2 linked regions of the Methanosarcina siciliae T4/M genome follow. The protein of the gene in region 1 interacts with the protein of each later gene in a pairwise test. Links are inferred from orthologs where the notes say so. Each region holds a gene or a part of one and is shown in the gene's direction. Other genes may lie near its edges.

Region 1 (3,188 bases):
GGGAAAAAGCTTAAATGCCCGGTCTGCAATATGACTGAAACCCGCAAGATCTCAACCGAGTACGGGAAAGGAATCCAGTAAATTTCTCTTTCCCCATCTTACTTTATGCAGGGTTCGGCATGTTATGACGGATTATGCATTTTGCGGCAGGCTGTAATATAGCCAGCTATATCACTCACCATTTACAGGTGGTCACCAATGGAACTGAACATTCTTAATAAAACAAATAGCGAGCTTGAAGTCGAGCTTATAGGCGAAACTCATACCCTTCTCAATCTTCTTAAGGACCTCCTGATCAAAGATGAAAGGGTTGAAGCGGCTTTCTACGACATGAAACACGTGAGCATCAGTGACCCTATCCTTTACATCAAAACCGATGGTACAGACCCGATTCTGGTCTTAAAGGAAGCGGCAGCAATCATTATTGCTCAGTGTGATGAGTTCATCGATGTCTTCAACAAGGCAGCAAATGCCTGAAGCCGATGACTTGCAGGACGTCTCTTAAAAGACGTTTTGCCTTTTTTTCTTTCCAGGGGCTTTCTCCTGCTCCATATACTTTAGATAAGGGTTTCCGGATAGTATTTCGTTCGCCTTCACGAGAAGTTTTACGGGATTTTACTGTCTATTTGTAAGTTGCTTCTGGAATACCTTTTTATGAATTCCTGATATATCACTGATTATATAGAGCTTCAGGCAGTTAATTTTCTCAGATCTGCTCTCATAACCCGGACAGAAACCAGAGGAGAAATTTATCGTTTGAATAGGAAATTTACCGTTATCACTGAGGTATAAATAAAATGACACTTGACGACTCATCTTTACAGAAGTATGGTTTCATAAAGCGAGAAACCCTCGGCAGCATAAATATCGACCCTCTGCAGACTGGCGGACTTTTGACCGAGGCAGCCAGGCAGACCCTTGTGGAATGGGGAGACGGTTACTCTGTCTGCGACTTCTGTGGTGGGATTCTGGATCAGATTAAAAAACCCCCTATCCATGATTTCGTACATAAAGCTCTCCCTGAGTTTTTAGGCTGTGATGAGGCAAGGGTTACAAACGGGGCAAGAGAGTCTAAATTTGCGGTTATGCATTCCATGGGCAAGCCCGGGGACTGGATCGTGCTTGACGGGCTTGCCCATTACTCCTCTTATGTTGCAGCCGAGAGAGCCGGTCTGAATGTAAAAGTGGTGCCACATGCAGGCAGCCCCGAATACTATCTTGATCCCGAAGGGTACGGGACAGCAATCGAAGAGGTCACAAAGGAAAGTGGAAGACCCCCCGTTCTTGCCCTTGTAACATATCCTGACGGGAGCTACGGAAACATCCCGGATGCGGAAAAGATCGCATCCGTCTGCCATGAGTATGATGTCCCTCTTCTCCTGAACGGGGCGTACTGTGTGGGAAGAATGCCCGTATCCGCAAAAGAAATCGGAGCTGACTTTATAGTGGGTAGCGGGCATAAGTCAATGGCAGCCTCCGGGCCTGTCGGAGTGCTCGGCGTAAGCGAAGAATATGCCCCAATCGTATTCAGAAAATCTATATACAGCAAGGTAAAGGAAGTCGAACTTCTTGGCTGCACTGCCCGTGGGGCAACGGTTATGACTATGATTGCATCTTTTCCAGAAGTGGTAAAGCGCGTCAGTAACTGGGACCAGGAAGTCGAAAACGCCCGGTGGTTCTCTGCAAGGCTTGAGGACATGGGCTTTATCCAGCGCGGGCAGAAACCCCATTCTCACGACCTTATGTTCTTTGAAGCTCCCGGCTTCTACGAGATTTCCCAGAAGGTCAAGAAAGGCAGGTATTTCCTCTACAAAGAGCTCAAAGAAAGAAACATTCACGGTATCAAGTCCGGGCTTACGAAATACTTCAAGCTCAGCACTTTCGGGCTCGGAAAAGAAAAGCTCGGCGTTGTTGCGGATTCTTTTGAGGAGATCCTGAAGAAATACGAGAACATTTAAGCCCACTCAATTTATTTTTTGAAGCCCGGGAGTAATTTTAATCATTTTCTTTGCCCCGGGCATCCTGAACATTTTTTTAATCTGTCAAGTAGATTTTTTGCTTTGCCTTGACGCGGTCTCCTTCTCTTCCCTTTCCATGTGTCGGTCATATTGTACGACAGTAATAAGTATTTCAGGACGGGGGCATTTACAGTGGTAAAATCGCTTTATGAACTGGATATTTCTGAAATAGTTTCTCTTTCACAATGTTCTTCCTAAAATAGGTAGTTAACTACTTATTCTCTCAAATACAATTAGTAAGACGACTTCAAATTTTAATGACTGATAATCGTTCAGTCTATAAAAAAGCTGACATAATCGAAACAGCCAGTGGTCTAATAGGTCAACAAACAGTTACGATTGGCATATGTGCAGATATTTCTAGCATATATGTCTTTTCTAAACACGCAAAGCAACTGGCACATACAGTCGATCTGAAAGGTATTTTTAGAGAATAATTAAGGAGACTGTCTTAACTTGCCAAAATCAAAGTTGTGGACTAAAGATTTCGTACTCATTTTCATTGAAAATTTACTCGCTGCTTTAAACTTTTACTTATTAATGATAATTGTCTCCGGATATGCAATGAATACATTTGACTCATCTCCGGGTGAAGCCGGCTTTTCTGCCAGTATATTCATAATTGGTGGGCTTTTTGCGCGTCTGTTTATCGGAAAATGGATCGGACGGATAGGTCATAAGAAGACACTTTATTCAGGAGTATTTTTGAGTTTATTTATGACGTTGTTATACTTTGGAGTTAATAATGTAGTCATCCTGCTTGCAGTCCGCTTTCTTCATGGAATAGCATTTGGTATTACTACCACAGCAACAGCTACAATCGTTGCGAATATCATTCCTGCGGAAAGGAAAGGTGAAGGTATTGCTTATTTTGGATTAAGCCAGATACTTGCAACAGCCGTCGGTCCGTTTTTAGGTATGTTCCTCAGTCAGCACGGCAGTTTCAGCATGATTTTTACTGCCTGTACAATTGCGTCAGCAACTGGCCTTTTGGTTTTACCGTTTTTATCATCTTTACGTGAGATGGAACTAACAAAAGAACAGTTGACTATAATGAAGGGGTTCAAATTCAATAATTTCTTTGAACCGAAGGTAGTTCCAATTTCAATCGTTTGTATGTTTATTTTCATGTGTTATTCAAGCGTCGTGTCCTTCCTTGAGGTGTACTCA
Region 2 (3,287 bases), 670 kb from region 1 along the record:
GAACTGGGAGTCGAGTATGCCGCCTATCTTAACGGGCTTGGAGATTTGGTGGGGGAGCTCAGAAGACATGTCCTTGACCTCATAAGGGAAGAAGCCTTTGAAAAGGCCGAAGTATTTTTAGGGATCATGGAAAATATCCATGCAGTCCTTATGGACTTTGACTACCCTGACGCAATAACCGGCGGGCTCAGGCGAAAGACCGATATCTCCCGCTCCCTGATAGAAAAAACACGTGGAGATGTGGTAAACTCGATTCAACAGAAAAAACTTGAGCTTGCAATGAAGAGCCTGGAATCCAGGCTGTAAGACAATCAGAATGTAAGGCTACAAGTCTGTAAGAATATCAGAATGTAAGGCTACAAGTCTGTAAGAATATCAGAATGTAAGGCTACAAGTCTGTAAGAATGTCAGAATGTAAGGCTACGAGGTTGTAAGAATATCAGCCAGGAGACAATTTACCACTTCAGCACCCTGACAAAGCTTAAGGCTGAGAAAGAAAACTAGATAAATTTTACAATAACCATTAAAATCATTTACTATTCAGTGCAGTTACATTACAACTTAACGTGGTTAATTGCAATTCAGAACCACTACCTACCGCCCATTATCCGATGTACTCCAAAGGGCTGCCAGACAATTCGACATATTCATATAAATGATAAAACGGTAAGGGTCTGATAGATCCAGAATTCCAATAATCAGTTACAAGAGGATATCCATGAAATTCGATCCAGAAAAAATAAAAAAAAATGCAAAGGAGAATTTTGACCTTGCCTGGAACGAAGGTAAGAAAATGGTCAAAACCCCGACCCTTAACGAGCGCTACCCGAGAACCACCTTTAGGTACGGGAAAGCTCACCCTGTTTATGATACAATCCAGAAACTGAGAGAAGCCTATCTGCGCATGGGTTTCGAAGAGATGATGAACCCTCTTATAGTTGACGAAAAAGAGGTCCACAAGCAGTTCGGAAGCGAAGCCCTCGCAGTCCTTGACCGCTGTTTCTATCTTGCAGGGCTGCCCCGTCCGAATGTGGGGATTTCTGACGAGCGTATTGCACAGATAAACGGAATCCTGGGAGACATCGGGGACGAAGGCATAGACAAGGTCAGGAAAGTCCTTCATGCTTACAAAAAAGGGAAAGTCGAAGGTGACGACCTGGTGCCTGAAATCTCGGCATCCCTCGAAGTTTCGGATGCCCTTGTAGCCGATATGATTGAAAAGGTCTTTCCCGAATTCAAAGAGCTTGTAGCCCAGGCAAGCACAAAAACACTGCGCAGCCACATGACAAGCGGCTGGTTCATTTCCCTGGGTGCCCTCCTTGAGCGAAAAGAGCCGCCTTTCCACTTTTTCTCAATTGACCGCTGTTTCAGGCGGGAACAGCAGGAAGACGCTTCCAGGCTTATGACCTACTACTCGGCTTCCTGTGTTATTATGGACGAGGACGTGACCTTAGACCACGGAAAAGCCATTGCAGAAGGGCTTCTCTCCCAGTTTGGCTTTGAGAAGTTCCTCTTCAGGCCCGATGAAAAACGCAGCAAGTACTATGTGCCTGACACCCAGACCGAGGTCTTTGCCTTCCACCCTAAACTCGTGGGCTCGAACTCCAAGTACTCGGACGGCTGGATCGAGATTGCAACCTTCGGGATCTATTCCCCGACAGCCCTTGCAGAATACGACATCCCTTGCCCTGTCATGAACCTGGGGCTCGGAGTCGAAAGGCTTGCCATGATCCTGCATGACGCCCCAGACATCCGCTCCCTGACTTATCCGCAGATCCCCCAGTATTCCGAGTGGGAGATGTCGGACAGTGATCTTGCAAAACAGGTCTTTGTGGATAGGACCCCGGAAACCCTCAAAGGACAGGAAATTGCAGCAGCCGTGGTCGCCCAGTGCGAACTGCACGGGGAAGAGCCAAGCCCCTGTGAATTCCCTGCCTGGGAAGGAGAAGTTTGCGGAAGGAAAGTAAAAGTCTCCGTAATCGAGCCAGAAGAGAATACGAAACTCTGCGGGCCTGCTGCCTTCAACGAGGTCATTGCCTATCAGGGGGATATCCTTGGCATCCCGAACACGAAGAAGTGGCAGAAAGCCTTTGAGAACCACTCCGCAATGGCAGGCATCCGCTTCATAGAAGCTTTTGCCGCTCAGGCTGCCACGGAAATTGAAGAAGCTGCAATGTCCGGAGCAAAGGAACATATCGTCAGGGTCAGGATTGTCAAGGTCCCCTCGGAAGTCAATATCAAGATAGGCGCTACTGCCCAGCGTTATATCACGGGCAAAAACAAAAAAATAGATATGAGAGGCCCGATTTTCACGTCCGTAAAAGCGGAATTCGAGTGAAGCAGGCAGTAGAAACAGGAATGTGCTAACTGGAATGGATCGCATACAAAAAGAAATAGTACCGTTTTCATGGTGCCCGGAACTCAGGCAGTTGATGGAAACCGGAGAGCCTGTCTGTGTGAGCTTTAAAACGGATAAAAGAAGCGGAAAAGGAAGTGAAGAGCTTCCTGAAAAATCCGGCTTTCTTTTTTGCGAACTTGTGCAGAAAGCCCGTATGGGCGAGAAATTCCGGATTTCCGGACAGAGCTGTGCTCCCGGAGATTATGTCCTTGGGCTCTCTGAAAAAAGCCCTGCTGGATATTATCTTCAGTCCGGAAGGTACAGGGATATGCAGGCTGCGGAAAAGGCAGCCTTGTCCCTTCCAAGATTAAAGAGAAAATTTTGTTCCGTAGTGATAGAACCTCTGTCCCTTAACAGGGATACCTTTGATGTGCTAATCCTTTTCCTTAAACCTCAGGAAGCCATGCGCATTGTTCAGGCAAATGCCTATTCCGAAGGAGAAAGGACATTGATGGATACTACGGGAGCGGCTTCAATCTGCGGAGACTGCACCGCACTGGCTCTTGAAAGAGGCATAGGCTTATCTTTCGGGTGCAAAGGATCAAGAAAACACAGCGGATACGAAGATTTTGAAGTCCCTCTAGGGATTGATTTTGAAAAAATAGAAGAAATCGAGGAAGGGCTTTCAAAGCTTCCCGAAACAACGCAATGAAATATAGTAAGAGGCATTCGATAGAAAATGAAGAAATAAAAGAAAATGAAAAGATAAAAGAAAAGTACAGAAGAAACGTACTTTTCGACAACAATCAAGCAGAAAGAGATCTCAGGATGGGGGATTCAACAAAATATTTCGGGATGTTTTAGAACACCAAAAGGAGCGGTTACTTTCTGTAGAAACAGAGTATACATATCGACAATAATGAAAAATATGATGTCTGTAATTGACTCA

What was found.
Region 2: the proteins of pscS (region 1) and sepS interact in binary tests that used the Methanocaldococcus jannaschii proteins (3 or more experiments, as listed by UniProt). The link is inferred for Methanosarcina siciliae T4/M from one-to-one orthologs.

Annotation. Positions count from the first base shown.
Region 1 is NZ_CP009506.1:748,393-751,580, forward strand. What follows is about bases 17-2,877. They hold pscS (O-phospho-L-seryl-tRNA:Cys-tRNA synthase), read left to right. Parts: upstream 17-797; coding sequence 798-1,958; downstream 1,959-2,877. Other genes in these bases: MSSIT_RS03400 (exosome complex RNA-binding protein Csl4), read left to right, coding at 17-81; MSSIT_RS03405 (DNA-directed RNA polymerase subunit L), read left to right, coding at 199-477; MSSIT_RS03415 (MFS transporter), read left to right, coding at 2,475-2,877. Outside these bases: more of MSSIT_RS03400, read left to right, coding at 1-16; more of MSSIT_RS03415, read left to right, coding at 2,878-3,188. UniProt on the Methanocaldococcus jannaschii protein: Converts O-phospho-L-seryl-tRNA(Cys) (Sep-tRNA(Cys)) to L-cysteinyl-tRNA(Cys) (Cys-tRNA(Cys)).
Region 2 is NZ_CP009506.1:81,356-84,642, reverse strand. The notes cover bases 69-3,028. They hold sepS (O-phosphoserine--tRNA ligase), read left to right. Parts: upstream 69-718; coding sequence 719-2,338; downstream 2,339-3,028. Other genes in these bases: MSSIT_RS00375 (DUF169 domain-containing protein), read left to right, coding at 2,373-3,028; MSSIT_RS00385 (translin family protein), read left to right, coding at 69-306. Outside these bases: more of MSSIT_RS00385, read left to right, coding at 1-68; more of MSSIT_RS00375, read left to right, coding at 3,029-3,050; MSSIT_RS25585 (hypothetical protein), read left to right, coding at 3,047-3,202. UniProt on the Methanocaldococcus jannaschii protein: Catalyzes the attachment of O-phosphoserine (Sep) to tRNA(Cys).